4 regions of the Pseudomonas migulae genome follow, and region 2 is predicted to be linked to each of the others. Evidence: predicted binding sites of a transcription regulator. Region 2 holds the regulator's gene; each other region holds the start of a gene.
The links. The regulator FliA, encoded in region 2, starts transcription of late flagellar genes. The targets are predictions, from matches to a motif close to CTAAAGTTTNNNNNNNNNNNGCCGNTAA.
Positions count from the first base shown of each region.

Region 1: a site for FliA is predicted at 1,470-1,497, ahead of motA (flagellar motor stator protein MotA). Genes of this name have one in related genera too.
Region 3: a site for FliA is predicted at 6,275-6,302, ahead of J2Y86_RS12055 (flagellar protein MotY). Genes of this name have one in related genera too.
Region 4: a site for FliA is predicted at 1,718-1,745, ahead of J2Y86_RS18560 (methyl-accepting chemotaxis protein). Genes of this name have one in related genera too.

Region 1 covers NZ_JALJWR010000001.1:4,456,053-4,463,594, reverse strand. Annotated here, with positions in the region: gene motB (flagellar motor protein MotB) at 1-546, opposite strand, end outside; gene motA (flagellar motor stator protein MotA) at 550-1,401, opposite strand; gene J2Y86_RS20475 (HDOD domain-containing protein) at 1,568-3,106, shown strand; gene J2Y86_RS20470 (rhodanese-like domain-containing protein) at 3,146-3,961, shown strand; gene asd (archaetidylserine decarboxylase) at 3,980-4,840, shown strand; gene J2Y86_RS20460 (lectin OAA family protein) at 4,898-5,299, opposite strand; gene J2Y86_RS20455 (molecular chaperone) at 5,499-7,286, shown strand; gene serB (phosphoserine phosphatase SerB) at 7,407-7,542, opposite strand, start outside.
Region 2 covers NZ_JALJWR010000001.1:5,675,947-5,683,488, reverse strand. Annotated here, with positions in the region: gene J2Y86_RS26055 (protein-glutamate methylesterase/protein-glutamine glutaminase) at 1-769, opposite strand, end outside; gene J2Y86_RS26050 (chemotaxis protein CheA) at 820-3,066, opposite strand; gene J2Y86_RS26045 (protein phosphatase CheZ) at 3,122-3,910, opposite strand; gene J2Y86_RS26040 (chemotaxis response regulator CheY) at 3,933-4,304, opposite strand; gene fliA (RNA polymerase sigma factor FliA) at 4,472-5,212, opposite strand; gene fleN (flagellar synthesis regulator FleN) at 5,209-6,039, opposite strand; gene flhF (flagellar biosynthesis protein FlhF) at 6,156-7,484, opposite strand; gene flhA (flagellar biosynthesis protein FlhA) at 7,496-7,542, opposite strand, start outside.
Region 3 covers NZ_JALJWR010000001.1:2,618,844-2,626,385, forward strand. Annotated here, with positions in the region: gene J2Y86_RS12020 (RnfABCDGE type electron transport complex subunit G) at 1-522, shown strand, start outside; gene J2Y86_RS12025 (Rnf-Nqr domain containing protein) at 515-1,024, shown strand; gene nth (endonuclease III) at 1,050-1,688, shown strand; gene J2Y86_RS12035 (PA3496 family putative envelope integrity protein) at 1,796-1,975, shown strand; partial or broken gene J2Y86_RS12040 (response regulator) at 2,065-2,690, opposite strand; gene J2Y86_RS12045 (hypothetical protein) at 3,175-3,801, shown strand; gene J2Y86_RS12050 (argininosuccinate synthase) at 3,954-5,171, opposite strand; gene J2Y86_RS12055 (flagellar protein MotY) at 5,301-6,209, opposite strand; gene pyrC (dihydroorotase) at 6,369-7,415, shown strand; gene rnt (ribonuclease T) at 7,412-7,542, shown strand, end outside.
Region 4 covers NZ_JALJWR010000001.1:4,021,766-4,029,307, reverse strand. Annotated here, with positions in the region: gene J2Y86_RS18560 (methyl-accepting chemotaxis protein) at 1-1,603, opposite strand, end outside; gene J2Y86_RS18555 (sigma-70 family RNA polymerase sigma factor) at 1,916-2,416, shown strand; gene J2Y86_RS18550 (FecR domain-containing protein) at 2,416-3,429, shown strand; gene J2Y86_RS18545 (TonB-dependent siderophore receptor) at 3,517-6,012, shown strand; rRNA gene rrf (5S ribosomal RNA) at 6,153-6,268, opposite strand; rRNA gene rrf (5S ribosomal RNA) at 6,373-6,488, opposite strand; rRNA gene J2Y86_RS18530 (23S ribosomal RNA) at 6,644-7,542, opposite strand, start outside.

The DNA of each region.
Region 1 (7,542 bases), 1.2 Mb from region 2:
CAGGATGTCTTCGAAGTACGGCTTCAGACGCGCACTGCCGGAGTCGAACATCGGGCGGTTTTCGGCGTCCACGATCTGGATGCGCAAACCGTCCGTAGTGATCTCGAACAGAATCTGGTCCTTGAACTTCTGCAGCTGCGGGTTCTCTTCGACCTTGTTCTGCAGTTCTTGCAGCAACAGCTCGAGGCGTTCCTTCTCGACCATCTCGGCCATGCCTTCGACCTGTTCGGCGTCGACAGTCACCTTGTCCGGTTGCGGCTGGGATTTCACTTCGGGGTTGAGGGTGTTTTCCGGCGCCAGGGTCGGCGTGCCGCCCAAGTCGATGATGTACGGCGTGCCGCTTTCGGAAAAGCCGACCGGGTCCTTGAAGTAACCGGCGATGGCGATCTTCTGTTCTGGCGTTGCGGTGGACAGCAGCCACAACACCAGGAAGAACGCCATCATCGCCGTCGCGAAGTCCGCGAAGGCGATTTTCCAGGAGCCCCCGTGATGCCCGCCCGCGTACTTTTTTACGCGCTTGATGATTATCGGCTGGTTGTTTTCCATGACTTAACGACCGCGAACCGCTTGTTCCAGCTCAGCGAAGCTAGGACGGTGCGCCGGGTACAGAACCTTGCGCCCGAACTCTACCGCCAGCGATGGCGGCATGCCGGAGGCCGAAGCGACCAGCGAAGCCTTGATGGCTTCGTAGACGTTCAGTTCTTCCTTGGCATCGTGACCCAGTGCGTGCGCCAGCGGACCAAAGAAACCGTAGGCCGCGAGAATACCGAAGAAGGTACCGACCAGTGCCGCACCTACGTGCAGACCGATCATTTTCTGGTCGCTTTCACCCAGCGAAGCCATGGTCACCACAATACCCAGTACCGCCGCGACGATACCGAAACCCGGCATGGCATCGGCAATGCCGTTGACCGCGTGGGAAGGGTGATCCAGGTCTTCCTTGAGGCTGGTCAGCTCCATGTCGAACAAGCCTTCAAGCTCATGGGGAGCCATGTTGCCGGAGGACATGATGCGCAAGTAATCGCAAATGTACGCGGTCATGCGCTCATCTTTCAGGACCGCCGGGTACTTGGCGAAGATCGGGCTCGCGGCGGCATCTTCGATGTCGCCTTCAATCGCCATCATGCCTTCGCGACGACTCTTGTTGAGGATCTCGTAGATCAGGCCCAGCACTTCCAGATAGAACGTGTGATTGAAGCGCGAGCTGAACATTCCCAAGGACTTCTTGAGAACGTGCATCGTCATGTAACCGGGGTTGGCCTGCAGGAATGCACCGAGGGCCGCACCACCGATGATCATCACCTCGAAGGGTTGAATCAGGGCGGCAATCTTGCCGTGGGAGAGCACGTATCCGCCGAGCACGCTCGCGAATACGACGATGATGCCGATTATTTTAGCCATAGGTAGGAGAGCACTTACTGAGTCGGGTTCAAGGTCATATTCGGAAGTTAAAAAATCTCTTCTTCTACTTATCGGCAAAACTGCGCCAGACTATAGCCAGTTCAGGCGAAAAGCCAATTTGGCCCGCTCCGGGCATAGGTAATGCAGACGGTGATCGCGTCCAACCATGGCTAACGAAACGAACGTTCCAACTCCAAAACCGACCACACTCGAAGGCTGGGTCAAGCTTCTCGATGGCGTGCGCCTGCCGGTTCCACAGGCCAGTCATGACCGGGTCTGCCACGCCATCGCCGACAATCGCAGCTCGCTGCGCGATATCGCCGAACTGATGCAGGACAGCCCCGCCCTGGCCTTGAGCGTGATTCGCGAGGCCAACCGGCACACCCACGGCAGCATGACGGAGCCTGCGGAAAACCTTGAGGTGGCGATCAATCGCCTCGGTTTGAAGCGCACCGAAGAACTGCTCGCCCGCCTGCCTGCGCAAGCGCAATCGGACATTCCCGTGGCCCTGCGCCAGTTGCAGATGATCAGCCAGCACGCGACGCAACAGGCCAACGGTTTTTTCGCCGCTCGCCTGGCGCGCCTGTGGCAGGACATCCACTGGGGCAGCCTGTTGTTTCTTTCGCCGCTGTGGCCCATGGCGTTGACCCATCCGCAGTTACTCGAAGAATGGGAGCTGCGGGTCATCCATAAAGGCGAGCCGGCGCGCAACGTCGAGAAACAATTGTTCGGCGTCCGTCTGCTCGACATCTGCCAGACACTGGTGGAGATCTGGCACCTGCCGAACTGGGTGCAGCAAGGTTACAAGCTGTTGCTCAACGAGCAGCGGGAACTGGTGAAAGTCCTGCGTATTGCCCGCGACAGCGATCATCCATTGCGCCAGCAGAACCGTCTTGATGACGATCCAACGCTGCGCCGCTGGCTCAATCAACCGGCCAATACCGTGTTGCTGGCCAACGGTCTGGCGCTGTCGGCGCAACAGGCCTGGGACAGTCCACACAGCGAGCGCTGGCAGTACCTGACCAGCCTTTACCTGCAAATGCCGATGGACGAGGTGCAGCAGCAATTGCACCAGCAGGCCGCCAACAGTGCGCGCCAACACGCCATGCCGGACCTCTGGCACCCCGCCGTTGCGCTGCTCTGGCCGTGGGGCATGAACCGCGTTCACGCTGGTTTGCTGCCCGCCCCGGCGCCGACCGCCGAAGACCTGGCCAAGTGGCGCAAACAATGCGCCGAGCTGCTGGTAGAGCCGAGTCGTTTCACCAATGCCATGCACTTGACCAACTCCGCCCGCGATGCGCTGGTCGCGTGTGGCATGCGCCGGGTGATGATCCTGATGGCCGACCGCACGCACGCCAATCTGCGCGTGCATCAGATTGCCGGGTTGCCGAAGGAAACGGCTGGGCTGAATTTTCTGACGAGCCAGAGCACGGTGCTGCAACGCCTGCTGTCGCAACAGGCCCAGGTGCGCCTGACACCGGCCAACAACGCGCAATTTTCGGCGCTGCTGCCGGCCGGCCTGCGTTCGCAGTTCGGTGGCGAACACCTGCTGTTGCGCTCGCTGGTCAACAACGGCCGCGTAATCATGATCGTGGTGGCGGATCAGGGCGGCGGGCCATTCTCTGAAATCACCGTGCAGGCCTTTGGCAAAACCGCGCAGTGCATCGAGAAAGCCCTGCACAGCTTTAGCCATCGCGGCCAATGACCCGCTACAATCCCCCCCTTTGTGCTCTGGAGACCTCACATGTCTGACTTCTCTGGCTTGCCGCTGGTGATCGAGCCGAGCGACTTGCTCCCTCGCCTCGACGCCCGCGATCTGATTCTGGTGGACCTGACCCGCAGTGCCCGCTATGCCGAAGGGCATATTCCCGGTGCGCGTTTTGTCGATCCGAAACGTACGCAACTCGGCCAACCGCCGGCGCCAGGCCTGATGCCGCCGCACGCGGCACTCGAAACGTTGTTCGGCGAACTGGGCCACAACCCCGATGCGGTCTACGTCGTGTATGACGACGAAGGCGGCGGTTGGGCCGGGCGCTTTATCTGGCTGCTGGACGTCATCGGCCACAGCAAATACCACTATGTCGACGGTGGCCTGACGGCGTGGCTGGCAGAAGGCTCGCCCATGTCGATCCAGATCCCGCCCGCGGCCGGCGGCCCGGTTGCACTGACCCTGCACGACGAACCCACCGCCACCCGCGAGTACCTGCAAAGCCGTCTCGGCGCCGCCGACCTGGCGATCTGGGACGCGCGCGGGCCGCTGGAATACTCCGGCGAGAAAGTCCTCGCAGCCAAGGGCGGACACATTCCCGGCGCGGTCAATTTCGAATGGACCGCGGGCATGGACCGCACGCGCAACCTGCGCATCCGCACGGACATGCCGCAGATCCTCGAACAACTCGGGATCAGCAAAGACAAAGAAGTGATTACCCACTGCCAGACTCACCACCGTTCTGGCTTCACCTATCTGGTGGCCAAGTCCCTCGGTTATCCGCGGGTCAAAGGCTACGCCGGCTCCTGGGGCGAATGGGGCAACCATCCCGATACGCCTGTAGAGATTTAAGGTTTTTAAGGACAGTTAATGAATAAGCGTTTGTTTATCCTCAGCCAATACCTGCTGCCCCACCACTTGCTCTCGCGACTGGCCGGCTGCATCGCCGAATGCCGTGTGCGCTGGTTCAAGAATGCGTTCACCGCGTGGTTCGCCAAGCGTTATCAGGTGGACATGTCCCAGGCCCTGGTCGAAGACCTGACCGCCTACGAGCACTTCAACGCGTTTTTCACGCGTGCATTGAAAGACGGCGCTCGTCCGCTGGACGAAACCCCTGGCGCGATCCTCAGCCCGGCCGACGGCGCCGTCAGCCAGCTCGGCCCGATCGAGCACGGTCGCGTTTTCCAGGCCAAGGGCCACAGTTTCAGCGTACTGGAGTTGCTCGGCGGTGACGCGGCCAACGCAGCGCCGTTCATGGGCGGTGATTTCGCGACGATTTACCTGTCGCCGAAGGACTACCACCGCGTGCACATGCCGCTGGCCGGCACATTGCGCGAGATGGTCTACATTCCGGGGCGAATTTTCTCGGTCAACCAGACCACCGCAGAAAACGTTCCGGAACTGTTCGCCCGCAACGAGCGTGTGGCGTGCATTTTCGACACCGAGCGCGGGCCGATGGCCGTGGTGCTGGTGGGCGCGATGATCGTCGCATCGATCGAAACCGTTTGGGCCGGTTTGGTGACACCACCGAAGCGCGAACTGAAAACCTTCCGCTACGACGAAGCGGCTCGTGCGCCGATCCATTTGGAGAAAGGTGCAGAACTGGGTCGCTTCAAGCTGGGTTCGACGGCTGTCGTGCTGTTCGGGCCTGATCAAGTGAAGTGGGCTGAAGAACTGGCGGCCGGTTCGCCGGTGCAGATGGGCCAGGGTATGGGCCTGCCAAAAGCCTGATCCCCTGATCCGAACCCCACGAACGTCTTCGTGGGGTCGGACATTTCGGTGGTGCCGTTACTCTATCTGTCCACGGAAGCCGATCGGCCCTTCGTTGGCGTAGGTATTGGTGCCACTGAGGTTTTTCCCTCCATCACTGGAGGTCACGCTCAACGCGACAACGTTCTGATTGTCCCGGCCTCCGATGACCCATTTGCCACCCGGATGCCATGGAGCGTCATTGCCGCCCCACTGGTTTTCAACGTTGTACTGGTTCTGGCCCGTGCGCTGAGCCTTGAAGCCAATGGGACCTTCACCCGCGTACGTCATGGTGCCGGTGAAACTCTTGCCGCCATCGCTCGACTTGATCTCGATCGCGACAACCTTCTGGTTGTCCCGCGCGCCTAGCGTCCAGTCTCCGCCCGGATGCCAGGGTGCAGAACTACCGCCCCATTGATTTGCCACTACGTATCTAGACATAAACTTCATCTCCTTGAAGTTAAGAGAGACCTGCCCGGCATAGGCAGCAGGCCGTACGACCGTGCGTATCCAGTCGCACGTCTGTCAGATTAGTAGCACGCCCGAACCTCACTCGACTGACAGACAAACGGTCGCCGACAAGAACTGCTACAGTCAGGTCATTCACTGCCCATTTTCCCGGTTGGAGTTTGTTCACGGCATGAATGAGACCAGTCCTCACCTTCTGCTACGCGCCCCGATTCCTGCGCAGTTGCGCCTGTCGTTCTGCGAAGCCACCCCGCGCGACCTCAAGCGCTGGATCGCCGATCTGCCCAAGGCCAACATCGGCGAAACCGCTCGCCAGCTCTATCAAGGCTTGAGCGAACTGAACCAACTGCTGACACCCAGCGACAATCGCCTGCAATTACTCGAGTTACTGCGGCCCGAGGTGTATTACGTCTGCAAGCACCTGGAGCGGCATTTCCTGTACCAGTCGATTGTCCTCGACGAGCGTTCGCGCAAGATCGCCAACCTCTGCCAGGCGCTGCAAAGTCATTTGGCGATTGGCTATAAACAGATCGTCATGCGCGTCTCGCCGCGCTTCAGCAAGGACCGCGCACCGCTGCTGGCCCAGGCATTGCAGCGAGCGATCCATGGCCTCAACGGACCACTGATCCGCGCGACCGAGCTCTATTGCCCGGTGCCGGAAGGCGTGTGGCTGGAACTGCATCAGCTGTATCGGATTGCCTGTTCCCATCGGCTCCAGCACCTGAGCCTGCGCGACGAACTGGCCAGCCAGACGCAAACCCTGAGCATCGAACAGACGTACGTGGTCGCCCTGCTGCTGGGCGCCGCACGCTGCAATCAACTGCGCCAGAACCAGATCGCGCGACTCGCCGAAGTGCTGGAACCGTGGAGCAAACTGATCAAGCTGCAACCGGAACACCCGGCTGACGGACTGTTCGCCGTCGCGCCGGAGCTCGACATCGGGCCGCGTTACCGATCGAAATTCCGGCCCGAGCAGCAGGAGCGTTTGCTGGGGTTCGATGCGCAACCACTGGTCGCCGCCATTGAAGCCCATCTGCAAAAAACCGACAGTCCGGTGCCACTGCCCGTGCCGGCAGGACTCAATCTGGACACGCTGCAACACCTGAATGCCGCCTGGGGCCAAGCGGTCGAGCGCAGTTTCCAGCGCACGGCCAGCCAAGGCACCTTGACCTTGTGCGTAGGCATGAGCGCGCTGCACTTCTATCTGGGTGGCCAACGCCCGTTCAGCGAGATCCTGAAACATCCCGGGGCCGGCCGCGCCCAGTTCGCGGCGACTTCACCCTCCGCCCGGGAAAAAGATCAATGGCACCATGCCTTCGACGCGGCACCACAGGGCACCGCCGACACGCTGCTGCCCTACGAAGAAATCGAATACCCGCAACTTCAGAACGACGACAGTCACGAAGCCTCCGACCGCAACCGTCACTTTCCGACCTACGCCTTGCCGGTGATCAATCACAGTCCGGGCGGTTATTGCCTGGCCTGGCCCGGCGAGGTGCCGGCCGAGCTACAGGCGGGCGAGATGGTCGGCATCGAAGATACGGCGGGGTCGGGCTGGAGCATCGCGGTAGTGCGCTGGATCCGCCAGGTTCGCGGCGGCGGCACGCAAATGGGCATTGAGCAGGTCGCGCCCTACGCCGAGCCTTGCGGCCTGCAACTGGTGCGCACCCGTGACGACCACAGCCACTATTTGCGAGGCTTGCTTTTGCCTGCCATCAGCGCGATAGACCTGCCGGCCACCCTGCTCGCCCCGCGATTGCCCTTTGAGGAAGGCAACAAGGTGATGATCAACACCAACGGCGAGGAACGCCGGGCCGGACTGGATCGACGGGTGGCGAGTACCAACAGTTTTAATCAGTTTGCCTATCGTTCGCTGGAGGTCGCCAGAAACGAAAACGCCGCAGGGAGCGGCGTGGTCGGAAACGAGGAGGAGTTTGATTCGTTGTGGAAGACGCTTTGAGTGCCTGACGTTAAATCGGTGGTGACGCCTTCGCGGGCAAGCCTCGCTCCTACAGAGGTTCGCGATCACCTGTGGGAGCGAGGCTTGCCCGCGAAGAGGCCCGATCAGGCAGCCGAGATTTCAGAGCTGCCCGTCACGATCCCGAAAGCCCAACAGGTACAGCACGCCATCCAGCCCCAGCGTTGAAATTGCCTGCTTCGCCGACTGCTTGACCAGCGGCTTGGCACGGAATGCCACACCCAGCCCGGCAATCGCC
Region 2 (7,542 bases):
GGATGTCGCCATCCTCGGCTTCCTTGACGCTGATGCGGCAGAGCTTGTCCAGACGTTCGGCGAATGCCTTGGTGAAGGCCGCCGGCATGTGCTGGATCAGCACGATCGGAGCCGGGAAGTTGGCCGGCAATTGCGTCAATACGCGCTGCAGGGCAACCGGGCCGCCGGTGGACGTGCCGATGGCAACCAGCTTGTAGGCTTTGCGTTTCGGCGCGGGCGACGACGGTGCGTGCGCAGAGGCACGAGCCGGGATCGGTGCCGGACGTGCCGGTGCGCTGCTGCCATAACTGCCGACGCTGGAAGGCGCAGGTGTCGGGGCTGGCGTGGCGACTGGTGCCGGGGCCGGAGCGCTGTAGGTACTGACACGCCGGTTACTGCGCGAAATGCTGAGAATCTTCTCGCACAGCAGTTGCTTGACCTTCTCGGGATTGCGCGAGATGTCTTCGAAGTTCTTCGGCAGAAAATCCACCGCGCCGGCATCCAGCGCGTCCAGGGTGACCCGGGCGCCTTCGTGCGTCAGCGAGGAGAACATCAACACCGGTGTCGGGCAGCGCTGCATGATGTGCCGCACGGCCGTGATGCCATCCATCATCGGCATCTCGTAGTCCATGGTGATCACGTCTGGCTTGAGGGCCAGCGCCTGATCGATCGCCTCTTTTCCGTTGGTCGCCGTACCGACGACCTGGATATTCGAATCTGCTGAAAGAATTTCCGAGACGCGGCGGCGGAAAAACCCCGAATCGTCCACCACCAGGACCTTGACTACCATAAACACTCCGTTAGGCGGGGGCGAGGCTCAGTCGCCCCGCTCCCCCAGAATCAAATACGCCGTGCGGCGTAACGCTTGAGCATGCTCGGAACATCGAGAATCAGCGCAATGCGGCCGTCACCGGTGATGGTGGCGCCGGACATGCCCGGGGTTCCCTGGAGCATTTTGCCCAATGGCTTGATGACCACTTCTTCCTGGCCGACCAGTTGATCGACGACGAAGCCGATCCGCTGAGTGCCCACCGAAAGGATCACCACATGGCCTTCACGCTGCTCTTCGTGAGCGGCGGAGCTGACCAGCCAGCGCTTGAGATAGAACAGTGGCAGCGCCTTGTCCCGCACGATCACCACTTCCTGGCCGTCCACCACGTTGGTGCGCGACAGGTCGAGGTGGAAGATCTCGTTGACGTTCACCAGCGGGAACGCAAACGCCTGGTTGCCGAGCATGACCATCAGCGTCGGCATGATCGCCAGGGTCAACGGGACCTTGATGACGATCTTCGAGCCCTTGCCCTTGGTCGAGTAGATGTTGATGGTGCCGTTGAGCTGGGCGATCTTGGTTTTCACCACGTCCATGCCCACGCCACGACCCGACACGTCGGAGATCTCGGTTTTGGTCGAGAAACCCGGTGCGAAGATCAGGTTGAAGCAGTCGGACTCGCTGAGACGGTCCGCCGCATCCTTGTCCATCAAACCTTTCTTCACCGCGATGCCGCGCAACACGTCGGCATCCATGCCCTTGCCGTCATCGGAGATGGACAGCAGGATGTGGTCGCCTTCCTGCTCAGCGGACAGGATCACTTTGCCGCTACGCGGTTTGCCCATCGCTTCACGATCGGCCGGCTCTTCAATGCCGTGGTCGACCGAGTTGCGCACCAAGTGGACCAGCGGGTCGGCCAGGGCCTCGACGAGGTTCTTGTCGAGGTCGGTTTCTTCGCCGACCAGCTCCAGGTTGATCTCTTTCTTGAGCTGGCGAGCCAGGTCGCGAACCAGACGCGGGAAGCGCCCGAAGACTTTCTTGATCGGCTGCATCCGGGTCTTCATGACCGCGGTTTGCAAGTCAGCGGTGACCACGTCGAGGTTCGACACGGCCTTGGACATGGCCTCATCGGCGCTGTTGGCACCCAGACGAACCAGACGGTTACGCACCAGTACCAGCTCGCCCACCATGTTCATGATTTCGTCGAGACGCGCGGTATCGACCCGCACGGTGGTCTCGGCTTCGCTGGCCGGTTTTTCCGCCGGTGGCGCAGCCGGTGCACGGGCAGGCGCCGGTGCAGCGGCGGCAGCAGGCTTCGGCGCTTCAGCTTTTGGCTCGGGCGCCTTGGCGACCGGTGCCGGGGCTTTGGCGACGGGCGCCGCTACCGCAGCAGCGGCAGAACCGGTGCCGACTTCGGTGAACTTGCCTTTGCCGTGCAATTCGTCGAGCAGCGATTCGAACTCGTGATCCGAGATCAGATCGCCGCCGGCCGCTTTAGCGGTAGGCGCAGCCGGGGCTGGTACGGCGGCAATCGCCGACTCCAGCGCGTCGACGGCAAAGTTGCCCTTGCCGTGCAACTGATCGAGCAGAGCTTCGAACTCGTCGTCGGTAATGTCGGAACTGTCGCCCGCCGCTTTTGGAGCAGCCGGTGCCGCGGGGGCAGCAGGTGCGGCTACCGCGTCGACCGCGAACTGGCCTTTGCCGTGCAATTGATCGAGCAACGACTCGAATTCTGCATCGGTGATTTCGTCGCCGGCCGCGGCATCGCCAGCGGGCAGCGGAGCAACGGCCGGCGCCTCGGCCTGGGCCTTGACGGCGTTCAGCGAGTCCAGCAGTTGTTCGAATTCGTTATCGGTGATGTCGCCTGATTCGGCTTCGGCAGCCGGTGCTTCCACCACTTCAGCCACAGGCGCGGCTTCATCGGCGGTTTGCGGCTCGGCCAGACGGGCCAGGGCCGCGAGCAATTCAGGCGTGGCAGGCGTGATCGGGCTGCGCTCGCGGACTTCGGTAAACATACTGTTCACCGCATCCAGCGCTTCGAGAACCACGTCCATCAATTCCGAGTCGACGCGACGTTCACCCTTGCGCAGGATGTCGAACACGTTCTCGGCGATGTGACAGCACTCCACCAACTCGTTGAGCTGGAGGAAGCCGGCGCCCCCTTTTACAGTGTGAAAACCGCGAAAAATTGCATTGAGCAAATCCGCATCATCCGGTCGGCTTTCAAGCTCGACCAGCTGTTCGGACAGTTGCTCTAGAATCTCGCCGGCCTCAACCAGGAAATCCTGAAGGATCTCTTCATCGGCGCCGAAGCTCATTAAGGGGGTGCTCCTAACAGGTCTAAAAACCTAAAAAACCTAAAATTCCAAAACTCTAAAATCCCAGGCTGGATAGCAAATCGTCCACATCGTCCTGACCGGACACAACGTCTTCTCTTTTATCGGCATGAATCTGCGGACCTTCACCCTGAGAGAGATGTTTTTGCGGATCTTTTTCAGCAAGCATCGCTTCACGGTCATGTTCGATGCCCGCAAAGCGGTCCACCTGACTGGCCATAAGCACGAGCTTGAGCAGGTTGCTTTCAACTTCGGTGACCAATTGGGTCACACGCTTGATCACTTGACCTGTGAGGTCCTGATAATCCTGAGCGAGCAGAATGTCGTTGAGGTTGCTCGACACCGCGCGGTTGTCCGTGCTGCTGCGTGCCAGGAAACCGTCGACACGCCGTGCCAGCTCGCGAAACTCTTCAGCCCCGACTTCGCGACGCATGAACCGCCCCCAGTCCGTGCTCAGCGCTTGGGCTTCATCGCTCAGGCTGTTGACCAGCGGCGTGGAGTTCTCGACCAGATCCATGGTGCGGTTGGCGGCAGCCTCGGTCAGTTTCACAACATAACCCAGGCGCTCGGTGGCATCCGTGATCTGCGACACTTCCTCGGCTTGCGGCATGTGCGGGTCAATCTGGAAATTGACGATCGCGCTGTGCAGCTCGCGGGTGAGCTTGCCCACTTCCTGATACAGGCCGCGGTCACGGGTCTGATTGAGCTCATGGATCAGTTGCACAGCGTCGCCGAACCTGCCTTTTTCAAGGCTTTCGACCAGTTCGACCGCGTGTTTTTTCAGGGTCGATTCAAAATCGCCCTGTGAAGATTCGTTGTGGTCCATAGCTCCCCCGTGGCGCAGTTTCTCAACCGATGCGTTCGAAAATCTTCTCGATTTTTTCTTTTAACGCCTGGGCCGTGAAGGGTTTGACCACATAGCCGTTAACACCGGCCTGGGCCGCTTCGATGATCTGCTCGCGCTTGGCTTCAGCGGTCACCATCAGCACCGGCAGGTGCTTGAGCTTTTCATCGGCGCGCACGTGGCGCAGCAGATCGATGCCGGTCATGCCAGGCATGTTCCAGTCCGTTACCAGAAAGTCGATGCTCCCGCTGTTGAGAACCGGAATGGCAGTAGTGCCATCGTCGGCCTCGACCGTGTTGGTGAACCCAAGGTCACGCAACAGGTTTTTTATGATCCGCCGCATCGTTGAGAAGTCATCAACGATGAGGATTTTCATGTTCTTGTCCAATTCGACCTCCAAGCAGTCTTAAACGCGCCCAGCACCTGGACGCGCCATTTCAATCAATCCGGCAAAGCACTCAATGACTGTCTGGAGCACAACAGATCGAGACCGGCGCAGTTCAACACCACACCAGCCACGTTCGCAGTGTCCCCACACTGCCTTCAGCGCGCTCGCCACTCCCCCAAACGCCCCCGCAAACGGGCCGCGCACTGGCTGTGTAACTGGCTGACCCGAGATTCGCTGACCCCCAGGACCTCACCGATTTCCTTGAGATTCAACTCTTCGTCGTAGTACAGCGCCAACACCAGTCGCTCACGCTCCGGCAAATTGGCAATCGCGTCCGCCAGCGCCGCCTGGAAGCGTTCATCTTCCAGATCGCGTGACGGCTCGAGATGAGCACTCGCGCCATCCTCGTGCAGCCCTTCGTGTTCGCCGTCCTGCAACAGATCGTCGAAACTGAATAACCGGCTGCCCAGGGTGTCGTTCAAAATCCCGTAGTAATCGTCGAGACTCAATTGGAGTTCGGCCGCAACTTCGTGATCTTTAGCGTCACGGCCGGTTTTAGCTTCAATCGAGCGAATTGCGTCGCTGACCATGCGGGTATTGCGGTGGACCGAACGTGGCGCCCAGTCCCCCTTGCGGACTTCATCGAGCATCGCGCCGCGGATTCGAATGCCCGCATACGTCTCGAAACTCGCGCCTTTGCTGGCGTCGTATTTGGTCGATACTTCAAGCAGGCCGATCATGCCGGCCTGGATCAGGTCTTCGACCTGGACACTGGCCGGCAGTCGCGCCAGCAAGTGGTAGGCAATGCGTTTGACCAGTGGCGCGTAACGCTCGATCAGCTCGTACTGCGCGTCACGTGCCGACTTCTTGTAAAGGTTGTAGCCGCTGGCTGTCATAGCACGGGTCCTGCGGTTTGTTGCACGAGGCGCTCGACGAAGAACTCCAGATGCCCACGCGGGTTGGCGGGCAACGGCCAGGTATCGACCTTTTGTGCGATGGCCTTGAAGGCCAGCGAGCACTTGGAACGCGGGAACGCTTCATAAACCGCGCGTTGCTTCTGGACAGCCTTGCGCACGCTTTCGTCGTACGGCACCGCACCGACGTATTGTAAGGCGACGTCGAGGAAGCGATCCGTGACCTTGGTCAACTTGGCGAACAGGTTGCGACCTTCCTGCGGGCTCTGGGCCATGTTGGCCAGGACGCGGAAACGGTTCATGCCGTAGTCGCGGTTCAGCAGCTTGATCAGTGCGTAGGCGTCGGTGATCGAGGTCGGCTCGTCGCAGACCACCAGCAAGACTTCCTGCGCGGCGCGAACGAAACTGACTACCGAGTCACCAATACCTGCAGCGGTGTCGATCACCAGGACGTCGAGGTTGTCGCCGATATCGCTGAATGCCTGGATCAGGCCGGCGTGTTGCGCCGGGCTCAGATGGACCATGCTCTGAGTACCGGACGCCGCCGGGACGATGCGGATGCCGCCGGGCCCCTGCAACAACACGTCGCGCAGCTCACAGCGGCCTTCGATCACGTCGGCCAGGGTGCGTTTGGGTGTCAGTCCCAGCAGGACGTCGACGTTCGCCAGCCCCAGATCGGCGTCCAGCAGCATGACGCGCCGGCCGAGCTCAGCTAGAGCCAGGGACAAGTTCACTGACACGTTAGTCTTCCCGACGCCACCTTTGCCGCCGGTCACCGCGATCACCTGTACGGGATGCATGCTGCCCATGTTATTTCTTTACCTTGTCTTGCATAGACGGAGGCCACATTACTGGCTGCGCGTTCACAAACGGAACAATGCATGGCAGACCATCGATGTAGGTACAAAAACTGTTCATTAATACCTCAGCCAACCTGCTTGGTCGGGCTGTGGTAAATATCAGCGAACATGTCAGCCATGGCTTCTTCGCTGGGTTCTTCCTGCATTTGCACACTCACGGCGCGGCTGACCAGCTGATGACGACGCGGCAGATGCAAATCATCCGGAATCCGCGGTCCATCGGTCAGGTAAGCCACCGGCAACTCGTGACTGATTGCCAGGCTCAACACCTCGCCCAGACTTGCCGTTTCATCCAGTTTAGTCAGGATGCAGCCAGCGAGCCCGCAACGCTTGTAACTGTGATAAGCGGCCGTTAGAACCTGTTTCTGGCTGGTGGTTGCCAGAACCAGATAATTTTTTGACTTGATGCCACGCCCGGCCAGGCTTTCGAGCTGCATGCGCAGTGCCGGATCGCTGGCCTGAAGGCCCGCGGTATCGATCAGCACCACACGCTTGCGCAGCAATGGATCCAGCGCCTGCACCAGCGACTGGCCCGGGTCGACGTGCGTTACCGACACGTTGAGGATCCGGCCCAGGGTTTTGAGTTGTTCCTGAGCGCCGATGCGGTAGCTGTCCATGCTCACCAGCGCGATGTTCTGTGCGCCGTACTTGAGCACGTAACGGGCCGCGAGCTTGGCCAGTGTGGTGGTCTTGCCCATGCCGGCAGGACCGACCATGGCAATCACGCCGCCCTCTTCCAGTGGCTCGATTTCCGGTGTGGCGATCATCCGCGCCAGGTGCGCCAGCAACATGCGCCAGGCCTGACGAGGTTCGTCAATCTCAGTGATCAGTTCCAGCAGATCGCGGGACAACGGACCGGACAAACCGATGCGCTGCAGGCGACGCCACAGGTTCGCCTGGGCCGGACGGCTGCCTTGCAGCTGATTCCAGGCCAGGGAGCCGAGTTGTACTTCCATCAGTTCGCGCAAGCTGTTGAGCTCGAAACGCATCGAGTCGAAAGCCCGCGGGTCGACACCGCCGGAAGCTGGCGCAGGAGCCGGCGCTGCACGACGGGGTTCGGTGTAAGTCGGTTCGATCAGCGGTTCGGCGGCGGTGAGTGGCAGGCCGGCGAACAACTGACGATTGGTGGACTTGTCGCTCTCGCCCTCGCTGCGCAGGCTCAGTTCGGCCTGGGCGGTCACGATCCGCGACTGGGTCTTGCGCAGCTCGTCCTCGAGTTCCATGTTCGGAACACGCGGGGCCAGCGCCGACAGTTTGTAATCGAGGGCAGCCGTCAGCTCGACACCACCGGCGATCCGGCGGTTGCCAATGATGGCGGCATCAGCGCCCAGCTCATCACGAACCAGTTTCATGGCCTGACGCATATCGGCGGCGAAAAAACGCTTAACTTGCATAAACCACTACCTCAGCCGTTGGGCCCTACTGTCGCAACGATGGTCACTTGCTTGTTGT
Region 3 (7,542 bases), 3.1 Mb from region 2:
CGCATTGCGAGCGAACAGCGCCTGATCGACAGCCGCAACCTGCTGGACCTGCTGCCCGCCGACAGCTACGACAATCAACCACTCGAACAACCGTTGCGCCTCGACGATACGGGATTGACCAACAGCACATTGCAAGGCGGCTACCTGGCGACCAAGGCTGGCCTACCCAGCGTCGTTTTGTTGCGCAGTCAGGTATTGGGTTATGCGGGCAGTATCGACTTGTTGATCGCCATTGGTGCAAACGGCAAGTTGGTGGGGGTCAAAACCCTCAAGCAATCCGAGACGCCAGGGCTGGGTGCGCGAATCGCCGACTGGCCGAATGCCTGGCTCAACGACTTTGCCGGCAAGTCCCGAAGCGAACCGGCCGACAGTGGCTGGGCGTTGAAAAAGGATCAGGGCCAGTTCGATCAGATCGCAGGGGCGACCATAACTTCAAGAGCCGTGATCAACGCCGTCCACGACGCCTTGCGCTACTTCGATGAACATCGGCAACAGTTGATCGGGAGCAGTCCCCTTGAATAAGTCATCGACGCTGCAGAACTCGCTGATGCTCGCACCGCTGATTGGCGCTACCGACTCATGGATGACCGCGCTGGGCCTGTGGTTGATGTTCATTGTGGTGATCAGTGCCTATGGCGTCGGCATGGCAGCCCTGCGACCACGACTTGTTCCGTCTGCCCGATTGATCGCAGGCATTTTGCTGGCTGCCACGCTGACCAGTTGCGCGGAAATCGCCGCTCAAATCTGGTCACTCAAATGGCATCAGCAGGTGGGCATCTATGCCGGACTGATCGCCCTGCAATGTGTCGTTCTTGACCACACGGGCTTCTTCCAGAGCACATTGCGTGACCGTCTTCGCCTCTGTGGCCTGTTCGGCGCGCTGATGGTGGGCTTGGGCCTGCTGCGCGAACTCATCGGCAATGGAGGCCTGCACCTGGCCACTCTGGCTCCCGGTGGATTCATTCTGTTGGGCTTGGTGATCGCTGCCTGGCAGGCCTGGTTCCGCCCGAATCCCTCACACTGATCGCTTTCGAGGAAACGCACTGCCCATGAATGCTGCAAAACGTCTGGAAATTTTCCGCAGGCTGCATGAAGACAACCCGGAACCGAAGACCGAACTGGCCTACTCCTCGCCTTTCGAATTGTTGATCTCCGTGATTCTCTCAGCGCAATCGACCGATGTCGGCGTCAACAAGGCCACCGCCAGGCTCTACCCGGTGGCCAATACGCCGCAGGCGATTTATGCGTTGGGCGTCGAGGGGTTATCGGAATACATCAAGACGATCGGCCTGTTCAACAGCAAGGCGAAAAACGTGATCGAGACCTGTCGCTTGCTGGTGGAACGACATGGAGGCGAAGTACCACAGACCCGCGAAGAGCTGGAAGCGCTACCCGGCGTTGGCCGAAAAACCGCCAACGTGGTGCTCAACACAGCCTTTCGCCAACTGACCATGGCCGTGGATACCCACATTTTTCGGGTCAGTAACCGGACCGGCATTGCGCCGGGTAAAAACGTGGTCGAGGTCGAGAAAAAACTGATGAAGTTTGTACCCAAGGATTACCTGCTCGATTCCCACCACTGGCTGATTCTTCACGGACGTTATGTCTGCCTGGCCCGCAAGCCCCGTTGCGGCAGCTGCCGGATCGAAGACCTGTGCGAATACAAGCACAAGACTTCGGACGATTGAGGCGCTATTAGGTTTTTTGATTTATCGATTGAAAAAATCTTTTTTACCCGCAGAGAGATTGTCGCTATAAGGAGCGCCAAAGGCAGTCTTAGCCTGGAGTTAACCTTATGAGCACTGGCAAAGAGCAATTGGACGTAGAAGACGACTTCACACCCGTTGAGGCCGATGACGCTGAACCGGTGGTTGAAGTGGCAAAGACCAACCTGAGCAAACGCCGCACGATCGACAACCTGCTGGAGGAGCGCCGACTGCAAAAACAGTTGGCCGATTACGATTTTGACCTATGACACCTGAAAGCCTCCCGAAACGGAGGCTTTTTTTATGTGCGAAACCTCGAAAACGCCCATTCACCAAGTCCCGTGAAGCGCTGGTGCACTCACACCAGCCCATTGCGTTGAGCCAGTTCGATCAAGTCCACCAGGGATCGCGCATTGAGCTTCAACAACAGGCGAGTCTTGTAAGTACTGACGGTTTTATTGCTGAGGAACATTCCATCGGCAATTTCCTTATTGGTCTTGCCTCGGGCCAGCTGTTGCAAAACCATCATCTCCCGCCCCGACAGACGATCCACCATATCGGCTTCACTGGCATTCCCAGACTGGAACGCACTGTATGCAAGGCTTGATTGGGAAAGTAACTGTAGCCTGACAGTACAGCCTTTATTGCACTGAGCAATTCAGTGAGATCCTGTTGTTTGCAAACATATCCGGCAGCACCAGACTGCATGCAACGCATCGAAAAATGTCCAGGCGCCTGTGAAGTCAATATCAGTACTTTCATTGGCATTGCTGCCGAGACCAGACGCGCAATGACTTCCAGTCCATCCAGCTTCGGTATGCCGATATCCAGAATGACAATATCCGGCATATGTTCACGAGCCAGTTGTAATGCATCTACGCCATTATCTGTTTCTGCAATGACTTCGTAGCCATGACGCTCCATCAGCATACGTACCGCAAGACGAATGACGGGGTGATCATCCACGATCAGCACTTTATTCATGGGCAAGTCCAATTTTCGCTGTTCGAATTTTTAGAGCCCGCACAATAGCCTAGTCATTTCATCCATGGCACGCCGCCTCTCCCGGCCACCTACACCGAGAGACATTCCCTACAAACAATACGGAATAATCTTACAAGAATTCTTCGAGAACAGCGTGCCGGAAACTTTATTTGCTTTATGACATCCCCGCCATCAACAATTTTTTTGTATCAATTTACAAAAATAAAACCGGAATAATAAATCGATATCGGCAACCCGACGAACCCTGTAGTTGAGCTACCCTTGATGAGAATCCGCATTTCAGCGCTTGCGCGCCCCTTGCAAACACCACACACAAAACCTTACAGCAAAAACCTCCCAACAACTTAACCAGGACAAAACAGATATAGGCCAATTATAAATTCACCGCTAATATAAAGATCGCAACATCAAACTATTACCCATTAACCCAATGAGAAAAGATAAACTTATATGAGTGCAAAACATGATAAGACTCAAACAAAGAATCACCAACCCCATGACAGTCATCGCTATATTCGCAACACTGTCTGAAACATCGGCAGCCATCTCCCTGCCTTTCCTTGACGATGAGGAACGAGAACTCTATGTCTGGTTTCTGATCAGTTTCCCTTTTTATTTGCTTCTACTGTTTTTTGCCACACTCAACTTCAATTATCGATCGCTCTATGCGCCGTCCGATTTTGAGAAAGGAAAACACTTCATAAAAGTCATGGACAATGCCGAGCGTCCGGATATTGCTCAAGGCACGCCAGGCGAGAACAGCCAGCGGGAAAATCTCTCGACCCAGCATCACATCGAATTGCCGGAGCGACTGAAGGACCTGCACATCATTGATGCAAGGTGGATGAACAGAAAAATAGAATTCCGCGAGCTTCTGGAGAGGATTCGTTTACCCAAAGGCGATTCGGCGCAAGCGGTGGTGTTTCTCATCACTGCCGAATCAGAGCATTTACTGAAAGAAAACGCGCTCAAGTTTTTCAGGCACGTAAAGAAACGCAACGGCGCACCGTTTTGCATCGCTTACAACCTGAGCTCACATGACGTGACGGTCATTGATCAACTCGCCAGGCTGACACACAGAGGTCAGTAGCGTTTTACGATCGACAGGAGAGAAGCAGGCAGGAATGGAGCTTACGAAACAAGAAGAAAGATGAATCGCAATGTCTGAAAGAAAAACCCCTATTTCCAGATTTGTGGCCTTGTCGAAACAAGGCCACAAATTCCATCAAGGCGTCAGCATTTTCAGAAAAGCTTCCGGCCTTTGTTCGCCGCAATGCGCATGCGCAGGGCGTTCAGCTTGATGAAGCCAGCTGCATCCGCCTGGTTGTAGGCGCCGCCGTCTTCTTCAAATGTCGCAATGTTGGCGTCGAACAACGATTCGTCGGACTTGCGGCCAGTGACGATCACGTTGCCCTTGTACAGCTTCAGGCGCACAACGCCATTCACGTGTGCCTGGGAAGCATCGATCATCTGTTGCAGCATCAGACGCTCAGGACTCCACCAGTAACCGGTGTAGATCAGGCTGGCGTATTTAGGCATCAACTCGTCTTTGAGGTGAGCCACTTCGCGGTCCAGGGTGATCGATTCGATCGCACGGTGAGCGCGCAGCATGATGGTGCCGCCTGGGGTTTCGTAGCAGCCACGGGACTTCATGCCCACGTAACGGTTCTCGACGATGTCGAGACGGCCGATACCGTGTTCGCCACCGATACGGTTCAGGGTCGCCAGCACGGTGGCCGGGGTCATTTCGACGCCGTCCAGTGCGACGATGTCGCCGTTGCGGTAGGTCAGTTCCAGGTATTGCGCTTTATCTGGAGCCTTCTCCGGGGAGACGGTCCATTTCCACATGTCTTCTTCGTGCTCGGTCCAGGTGTCTTCCAGCACGCCGCCTTCATAGGAGATGTGCAGCAGGTTGGCATCCATCGAGTACGGGGATTTTTTCTTGCCGTGACGCTCGATCGGGATGTTGTGCTTTTCAGCGTAATCCATCAGCTTTTCACGGGACAGCAGGTCCCATTCGCGCCACGGTGCAATCACTTTCACACCTGGCTTCAGGGCGTAGGCGCCCAGTTCGAAACGAACCTGGTCGTTGCCTTTGCCGGTGGCGCCGTGGGAAATGGCGTCAGCGCCGGTTTCGTTGGCGATTTCGATCAGGCGCTTGGCGATCAACGGACGAGCGATGGAAGTACCCAGCAGGTACTCGCCTTCGTAAACGGTGTTGGCGCGGAACATCGGGAAAACGAAATCACGCACGAATTCTTCGCGCAGATCGTCGATGTAGATCTCTTTCACGCCCATGGCCTGAGCCTTGGCACGTGCAGGTTCGACCTCTTCGCCCTGACCCAGGTCAGCGGTGAAGGTCACGACTTCACAGTTATAAGTATCCTGCAGCCACTTGAGGATCACCGAAGTGTCCAGGCCGCCGGAATACGCCAGAACGACCTTGTTTACGTCCGCCATGCCATCACTCCACGGGGTTCTACGGAAAGCCGGGAAGTCTACCGCTCATACGGAATAATTTACAGTGGCGCGACAGCTTATGACGACGAAGCGACAGATTATGTCGAGCGAGCGACGATGACAGCCGGTTCAGGAGGTCTTCGCAGCGCTCGCCGAGGCTGTTGATTGAGGCGCCGGCTGTTCGGTGGGCGCAACCCGTGCGAGGTGCACGTTGACCCGACGGTTCTTCGCCCGATTGGCCGCATTGGTGTTGGGCGCCAACGGATAGCGTTCGCCGTGGAAGCGCACGGTAATCTGCGATTCCTGAACACCGTTGGCCTTGAAGAATTCCATGACCGCCAAGGCCCGACGCCGCGACAGATCACGATTGGTCAGGCGGTTGCCATTGTTGTCGGAGTGGCCGTCGAGCTCGATGTGATTGACCGTCGGGTCGGCCTTCATGAATTCCAGCATCACCTGCAGCTGAGCCTTGGCCTGCGCGTCGAGATCCAGGCCGTCGCCGGGAAAGCCGATCTGCGTTTGTTTGACCTGCTCGAAATTCTTCGGCAGCAGTTTCGCCACGCAGCCCTGATATTCGTTGAACGCCTTGCTGAACTTGACCGGTAACAGCCGCACTTCCGACACCCGGCCATCGCCCGAACGATGTCGAACCACCGGGCTGCGCCCATCCATCAGGCCACTGATCAAGCGCCCGGCCTGAACCTGCGAACTGTTGAACAGCACGTTGCCGCTGCCGATCTGTACGGAACCGAGATTGATGTCGCCACGCCCCGGCTGCCAGGGTGCAGCAGCCGCCAACAAGGTCGCCGAGCCGCCGCCAACCATCGAGTTGTAGGCTTTCAGACGAAACGTCGCCTGCTCGCCGGCGCGACGCACGAACTCACCCGAACCGAAATCGGTGATCGGTTGAGTCAGGCGACACTCGAACTTGTCCCCTTCGACCGTCCACTCGATGCTCTCCAGACGGGTCTGGAAAGTGAGCGCCATCGCGGGAAGGCTGGCAAACACACTGAGCAAGGCTAAATAACGCTGGCGCACGGGAGGCTCCACTGGCTTCTACAACAAAAAGACCGACACACACATGTTTACGGCATACCTGTTGGATATCGGAAGCTTCCCGCAAAACTTGATAGCGAGTGCCTGAGAGAGTCTTTTCCGGTAGCATTCCCCTGAGTTTGACCCGCCTGGAATCCCCTCATGTCCGACCGCCTGACCCTGCTGCGTCCCGACGACTGGCACATTCATCTTCGCGATGGTGCCGTGTTGACCAATACCGTTGCGGATGTCGCGCGCACCTTTGGTCGCGCCATCATCATGCCCAACCTGGTACCTCCGGTGCGCAACGCCGCTGAAGCCGACGGCTATCGCCAGCGGATTCTCGCTGCACGCCCGGCCGGCAGTCGTTTCGAACCGTTGATGGTGCTTTACCTGACCGACCGCACCCAGCCCGAAGAAATTCGTGAGGCCAAGGCCAGCGGTTTCGTGTACGCCGCCAAATTGTACCCGGCCGGTGCGACCACCAACTCGGACTCTGGCGTCACCAGCATCGACAAGATTTTCCCTGCGCTCGAGGCCATGGCCGAAGTCGGGATGCCTTTGTTGATTCATGGTGAAGTAACCCGTGGCGATGTCGACGTGTTCGACCGCGAAAAAATCTTCATCGATGAGCACATGCGTCGTGTGGTCGAGCGTTTCCCGACGCTCAAAGTGGTGTTCGAACACATCACCACCGCGGACGCCGTGCAGTTCGTCAACGAGGCTTCGGCTAACGTTGGCGCGACCATCACCGCCCATCACCTCTTGTACAACCGCAACCACATGCTGGTCGGCGGGATTCGGCCGCATTTCTACTGCCTGCCGATTCTCAAGCGCAACACCCACCAGGAAGCCCTGCTCGACGCCGCCACCAGCGGCAGCGCCAAGTTCTTCCTCGGCACAGACTCGGCGCCGCACGCCCAGCACGCCAAGGAAGCCGCTTGCGGTTGTGCCGGTTGCTACACCGCTTATGCGGCGATCGAGATGTACGCCGAAGCGTTCGAACAGCGTAACGCGCTGGACAAGCTCGAAGCCTTCGCCAGCCTGAATGGCCCGCGCTTCTATGGCTTGCCGGTGAACACCGATCGCATCACCCTGGTCCGCGACGAGTGGACCGCCCCAACCAGCCTGCCATTTGGCGAGCTGACCGTAATCCCGCTGCGCGCCGGTGAAAAACTGCGCTGGCGCCTGCTGGAGGAACACGCGTGAGTGAAGACCATTTCGACGACGAACAGGACGGTCAAGGCGGCGGAGGTGGTCCACGCCACCCGATGGCAGCTCGATTCCGTGGATACCTGCCAGTCGTTGTCGACGTTGAAACCGGTGGTTTCAACTC
Region 4 (7,542 bases), 1.7 Mb from region 2:
CCTGACTGGCGTTCATGGTGGTCACCGCTTCGCGCGAGCCGATCTGCAGCGAAGTGATCATCTTGTGAATCTCCTCCGCCGACTCCTGCGTGCGATGGGCCAGGTTGCGTACCTCGTCCGCCACCACCGCAAAACCACGTCCGGCTTCACCGGCGCGGGCCGCTTCGATGGCGGCATTGAGGGCGAGCAAGTTGGTCTGCTGGGAGATGCCTTTGATCACATCGAGAATGTGCCCGATGTTGTCAGTGCTGGCGTTGAGGGTTTCGATCTGCGTGCAGGACAGACTGATTTTCTGCGACAGCTCGGTCATGGCCAGAATGGTTTTTTCCACCACCAGACGACCGTCATCCGCCTGTTCGCTCGCGCCGCTGGCGTGCTGCGAGGCATCGGCGGCGTTACGAGCGATTTCCTGGGTCGCTGCGCCCAACTGGTTGATCGCCGCCGCCACGCTGTTGGTGCGCGCACTTTGCTCGTCAGAGCCGACGATCGAGGCGTTGGATGAGGCCATGACCCGTTGCGACAGGTCATGGACCTGGCGAGTGGCCGACGACACCTCGGAAATCGATGCGTGTATCCGCTCCACGAACTGGTTGAAAGAACCGCCCAGTTCGCCGAATTCGTCTTTGCTTTCCACGGACAGACGACGGGTCAGGTCGCCTTCGCCCTGGGCGATGTCCTGCATCGCGCGCCCCATGGTGGTCAGCGGACGCATCAGCACGTTGATCAACAGGCTCAGCAGCACTGCAATCACGGCCACGGCGATGAACATCGCGATCAATGCCGAGGTGCGGAATTGGCTCAATGGTGCGTAGGCCTTGTCCTTATCGATCGACAGACCGATGTACCACGCCGCATTCGGTAAACCGTTGACCGGAGTGAACGAGAGGATGCGCTCCTGGTTGTTCAGGGTAACTTGCTGATTACCCTTTTCGATGCGCAAGCCCGCGTTGGGGTAGATGTCCTTCAGGTTCTTCATGACCTGGTCTTTGTCCGGACTGACGATCACCTGACCGTCGGCGCTGACCAGAAACGCATGGCCGATGCCGCCGAAATCCACCGAGTTGATGATCTTCACCAGGGTTTCCAGGCTCAGGTCACCGCCGACTACGCCGAGTAGTTCGCCGTTCTTTTTCACCGGCATGGCGATGGTCACGACCAGGCCACCGACGGCGGCCATGTAAGGCGGGGTCAGCATGGTTTTGTCAGCGACAACGGCTTGCTTGTACCACGGCCGCTGACGCGGATCGTAGCCGTCCGGCATCTTCGCGTCCGGGCGCTGGGTGAAGACGCCATTGGTCTGGCCGACGTACGTGAACTGGAAGTTCGAGGTGAAAGCCGGCTGATCAACCAGCCCCGGCAGATCGGCTGTGGCGCCTTGATGAGCGACGTTCTGCGCGAGGTTTTCCAGCACCAGCACGCGGCCGCTCATCCAGTTCTGCACGCTGCTGGCGGTCAGGTCGCCGGCTTGTTGAACAGAGGATTCGAGGTTTTGCCGAATGGTATTTCGCTGCAGATAGTCGTTGTACAAAGTGAACAACGCAAAAGCCAGCACCACGACGCCGGAGGCGGCCAACAGGATTTTATGGCTGAACTTGAGATTCATTTCATGGGACTTCTATGCAGAAAGTGGGGATGCGGTCCGGGTTGCAACATTCCATGTACAGCTCGAGCGGCATTCTGTGACCGCTCTACTTTGGTGCACGCATGTCTCACCAGTCTGTCGGCACAAACCGGATAAATCTTAGGAGCATGTACGAAATGGCCGGCATTTCCGTCAGATACCCGCCGAACGGTGTGCTAGAGCGCCTGAGTAGCATTTTTGTGATGACGGTTGTTCGTGCGGCAGTTGCAAATCTGCCAACCCTTGATGACAATGCGACTAATTATCATTTGTGACGTCCGGGCAGTCGCATTCATGTCCTCATCTGAGTTTGCGGTACAGGCGCTTTACTGTAGCCATCACGGTTGGCTCAACACGTGGCTGCGCGCGCGCCTGGGCAATGCCGCCGATGCTGCGGACCTGGCCCAGGACACGTTCGTACGCCTGCTGCAAAGAACCGAACGCCTGGAACTCAAGGCCCCTCGCGCGTTTCTGCGAACGATTGCTCGCGGCCTGGTGATCGATCACTGGCGCCGCGAAGAAATCGAGCGCGCGTACCTGGAAACCATCGCCCACTTGCCGGAGGCCGAAACGCCGAGCACTGAAGCCCGGGCGCTGGTGCTTGAGTTGCTGGAAAGCATCGCGCGCATGCTTGAAGGACTGAAGCCGAAAGTGCGTCAGGCGTTTCTGCTGGCTCAGTGTGAAGGGCTGACTCACAAACAGATCGCCAAGCAGATGGGCTTGTCTCTCCGCTCTGTGGAACGCTACGTCGCCGATGCCTTGTTTCACTGCTACCAGCTGCGGTACGAAGCATGATGCCTGTGGATAACCTGTCGGTGAGCCGCCGTGGCGAACCCCATCAGCAGGTGGTCAAACAAGCCATCCACTGGCTGTTGCGCCTGCGAAACAACGCGAGCAATCCCCGGCTGCGTCAGCAATGCGATGTCTGGCGGGCGGAACACCATGAGCACGAAGTGGCTTGGCAACGGGTGCAGTCCCTGCAGGCCGAACTGAGCAGCAATCTGCGTGCAGTGCCCGGTGCTCACGTCGCCTTCAACACGTTGGAAAACAGTGTTCAGGGATTGGGCAGACGTCAGGCCTTGAAGTTGCTGTCCGGCGCAGTGTTGATGGGGTCGGCGGCATGGTTGGGCAGGGATGTGACGGGCTGGCAGCAGTGGACCGCCGATTTCGCCACCGCCACGGGCGAGCGTCGTGGTTTCCAGCTACCGGATGGCACGCGGCTGGAACTGAATACAGCGAGCGCGGTGGATCTGGACTACACCGCGCACCAGCGACTGATCAAACTGGCCCGCGGCGAAATCATCGTGACGTGCGGCGGTGCCGATGAAGGGTCTTCGTTTGATCGACCGCTACGGGTGCAAAGTCGAGAGGGTGTGTATGAGGGTGTGGCGGCACGTTTCATCCTCCGCCAGGAAGCGGACTGCACGCGACTCAGTGTGACCAGCGGCAGGGTCGTGATCCACTCGCCACTGCCCGCCAATGGATTGCCCACTCAGGTTCAGGCCGGACAGAGCTATCTGATCGATCACCAGCGAGCGCGCCTGGCCCCGCCGCTGAACATGGACGTCGGCGCCTGGGTCGATGGCCTGATCGTTACCCGCAACATGCGTCTGGGCGATTTCCTGCAAGAGGTCGGACGCTATCGACACGGGTATCTGACGTGCGCAGCGGACATTGCCGACCTGCGCCTGTCCGGTGTTTTCCGTCTGGAAAACACCGACAAGCTGCTGACCATCCTCCCGCAAACCTTGCCGGTGCAATTGCGTTACCGCACACGCTGGTGGGTCACGCTGGAGCGTCAGGCCTGAATTTTTTTGGCGGGTTTTCCGTGGGAGGCCGGCTTAGTCAGTAAGCACTTCAACGCTGACTTCAGTGACTTCCTACGGAAACCTACAATGACTGTCCGCTACATCAGTAAGAACTCTCCTAATTTCACCGCGGATGGCGGCGCCTTGCGTCACGCCATTCGCGCAGCGTTGTTCTCTACCGCGCTGGGTGTGGGTCTATTGCCGATATCCGCTGTGGCGGCAGGGAGCAGCGCAGTCAGCAGCCATCGCTACAACATTGCCGCCGGGCCATTGAGCGATGTACTCAATCAGTTTGCGCGTCAGGCGGGCATCACGTTATCGACCACACCTTCGCAAACGGCGGGACTTCAGTCCCCCGGCGTACAAGGACAGTACTCGGCCGATCAGGCGCTGAGCCATTTGCTCAGCGGTTCGGGCCTGGAAGCGGTAAGTCAGGATGGCAACGGCTACGTTCTGCGCTCCGTCACCGAAGCGTTGGCGCTGCCAACGACCGACATCAAAGGCTTTGCCCTCGGTAACGCACTGGGCAGCATGGACGGCTACAACGCGACGCACAGCCAGATCGCCACCAAAACCAGCACCGCACTGCTGGAAACCTCGCAAAGTGTGTCGGTGGTGACTCGCCAGCAAATGGATGACCAGGGTTCGCAAACCGTTGCCCAGGCCATGCGCTACACCCCCGGCGTGCTGACCAATCCTTACGGCGCTACCCATCGCTATGACTATGTGGCGATGCGCGGTTTCAACGACGGCTCGGTGGACAACATTTATCTCGATGGCCTCAAATCCATGGGTGACAGCGGCACCTACAGCACCATGCAGGTGGACCCATATTTCCTCGAGCGCGTCGATATCCTCAAAGGACCGTCATCGGTGCTCTACGGCCGTAGCTCACCGGGCGGTCTGGTGGCGCTGACCAGTAAGAAGCCGCTCTATGAGGCCTATCACCAGGTTCAGGCCACGGTGGGCACGCAGGGCCAGCGCGGCATGGGTTTCGACTTCAGTGGCCCGGTGGATGATGACAAACGCATTGCCTATCGCCTGACAGGGTTGACGGATCAGTCCGACACACAGTTCGACCACAACAAGGAAAAGCGCTACGCGTTGGCACCAACGGTGAGTATCGACTTCACCGAAGATACGTCGCTAACGCTACAGGCCTATCTGCAACACGATCCGGAGGGTGGTTATCACGGTGGCGTGCCGGCCGACGGCACTCTGCACCAACGCAATGGCAACCGCATCTCGCCACACTTCTTCGAAGGTGAACCGGGCGTTGATGGTTATCGGCGTGATCAACAGTCCTTCGGATATCAGTTCGAGCACCGTTTCAACGATGTTTTCACCGCACGGCAAAACTTCAGGTATCTCGACTCCAAGGTGAAGATCGATCAGGTCTACGCCTATGGCTGGACGACGCCGACCAGTAATGAGTTGAACCGTTACTACACTGGCGGTGATGAAAAGCTTCATGCCTTCATTGTCGATAACATGCTGCAAGCGGAGTTTTTCACCGGGGCAACCAAGCATACCGTACTGTTGGGGGCGGATTATCAGCGCCGCAAAACCGTGGTCGACTGGAGCAGCGGCGGGCTTGCGCCGATTGATGCGTTTAATCCGGTGTACGGCAATTCGGACATCGACTTCTACAGTCCGACCAGTTATCTGCGACGCCTGGAGCAAACCGGCGTCTACCTGCAAGACCTGATCGAGATGGACAAGTGGCGCTTCTCCCTCGGTCTGCGGCAAGACTGGGTCGAAACCTCGGATGAAAATCGGCTGGCTGAAACCGGACGCCCAGTGGGCACTGAAATCAGCGACAAACGAACCAAGCTGACGGGGCGTGCAGGTGCGCTCTATTTGTTTGATAGCGGTCTGGCGCCGTACATTAGTTATTCCGAGTCTTTCAATCCAAACTCCTACGCGGACAGCGCCGGTAACCCACTGGCACCCACCGATGGCACACAGTGGGAAGTCGGTTTGAAGTATCAACCTCCGGGTACCGACAATTTGTTCACGGCATCGTTGTTCCGCATCGATCAGGAAAACCTGGCGACGAAACTGCCTCAGGAAAACTTCTATCGCGCCGTCGGCGCTGTGCGCTCTCAAGGGCTGGAGCTGGAAGCGCACCTGCAGCTGACCGATAACCTCAAAGTGCTTGGCAGCTACACCTTCACCGACATCGAATACTCGAAGTCGATGATCAGCACCTTGAGTACGCCAACAGACGTGATCGAGAACAAGGGCAACTCGCCTACCCAGGCACCGCGGCATATGGCGTCGGTCTGGGCTGACTATAAGTTCGACAGCGCGGCACTGGATGGTCTGCGGCTCGGCGGTGGTGTGCGTTATGTCGGCTACAGCTGGGCTGATGCTGAAAACACCATGAAGGTGCCGTCCTACACCTTGTTCGATGCGTCTGTCGGCTATGACCTGGGCAAGGTTGGCCTGAAGGGCGTTGACGTACGCCTGAATGCGAACAATCTGACCAACGAGTCCTACGTGGCCTCCTGTGCCAGTCTGAACTTCTGCTACCTGGGCGAAGAACGCAATCTCGCCGCCACAATCAGCTACCAGTTCTAAATATCAGCCCATAAAAAAGCCAGCCCTTGATTTCCAGGGGCTGGCTTTTTTGTTTCTCCGAGGCGGCCTATCGGGCTTTTAGCAAGCCCGAAACGACAAAACCCCTGTCTGCGTTAGCGGACAGGGGTTTCGGAATTCAATCTTGACGATGACCTACTCTCACATGGGGAAACCCCACACTACCATCGGCGATGCATCGTTTCACTGCTGAGTTCGGGATGGGATCAGGTGGTTCCAATGCTCTATGGTCGTCAAGAAATTCTGTGACCAGCCCGTTAGTTCGTAACGTGCCAGCAAAATTGGTGACTTCTACTAAAACAAAACCCCAACTGCTTTCGCAATTGGGGTTTCGGAATTTAATCTTGACGATGACCTACTCTCACATGGGGAAACCCCACACTACCATCGGCGATGCATCGTTTCACTACTGAGTTCGGGATGGGATCAGGTGGTTCCAACGCTCTATGGTCGTCAAGAAATTCGGTAGCCGGCTCGTTTTCTCTTGCGAGATCACGTTCCAGCGAATGGGTATGCGATAGTTTGTGTGTTTGTTTCTCGAACTTTCGGTTCGTTTCGTCTTCACACACCGCAATCTGGCCTCTCTCGAGTTCACAGATTGCTTGGGTGTTATATGGTCAAGCCTCACGGGCAATTAGTATTGGTTAGCTCAACGCCTCACAGCGCTTACACACCCAACCTATCAACGTCGTAGTCTTCGACGGCCCTTCAGGGGACTCAAGGTCCCAGTGAGATCTCATCTTGAGGCTAGTTTCCCGCTTAGATGCTTTCAGCGGTTATCTATTCCGAACATAGCTACCCGGCAATGCCACTGGCGTGACAACCGGAACACCAGAGGTTCGTCCACTCCGGTCCTCTCGTACTAGGAGCAGCCCCTCTCAAATCTCAAACGTCCACGGCAGATAGGGACCGAACTGTCTCACGACGTTCTAAACCCAGCTCGCGTACCACTTTAAATGGCGAACAGCCATACCCTTGGGACCGGCTTCAGCCCCAGGATGTGATGAGCCGACATCGAGGTGCCAAACACCGCCGTCGATATGAACTCTTGGGCGGTATCAGCCTGTTATCCCCGGAGTACCTTTTATCCGTTGAGCGATGGCCCTTCCATACAGAACCACCGGATCACTAAGACCTACTTTCGTACCTGCTCGACGTGTCTGTCTCGCAGTCAAGCGCGCTTTTGCCTTTATACTCTACGACCGATTTCCGACCGGTCTGAGCGCACCTTCGTACTCCTCCGTTACTCTTTAGGAGGAGACCGCCCCAGTCAAACTACCCACCATACACTGTCCTCGATCCGGATAACGGACCTGAGTTAGAACCTCAAAGTTGCCAGGGTGGTATTTCAAGGTTGGCTCCACGCGAACTGGCGTCCACGCTTCAAAGCCTCCCACCTATCCTACACAAGCAAATTCAAAGTCCAGTGCAAAGCTATAGTAAAGGTTCACGGGGTCTTTCCGTCTAGCCGCGGATACACTGCATCTTCACAGCGATTTCAATTTCACTGAG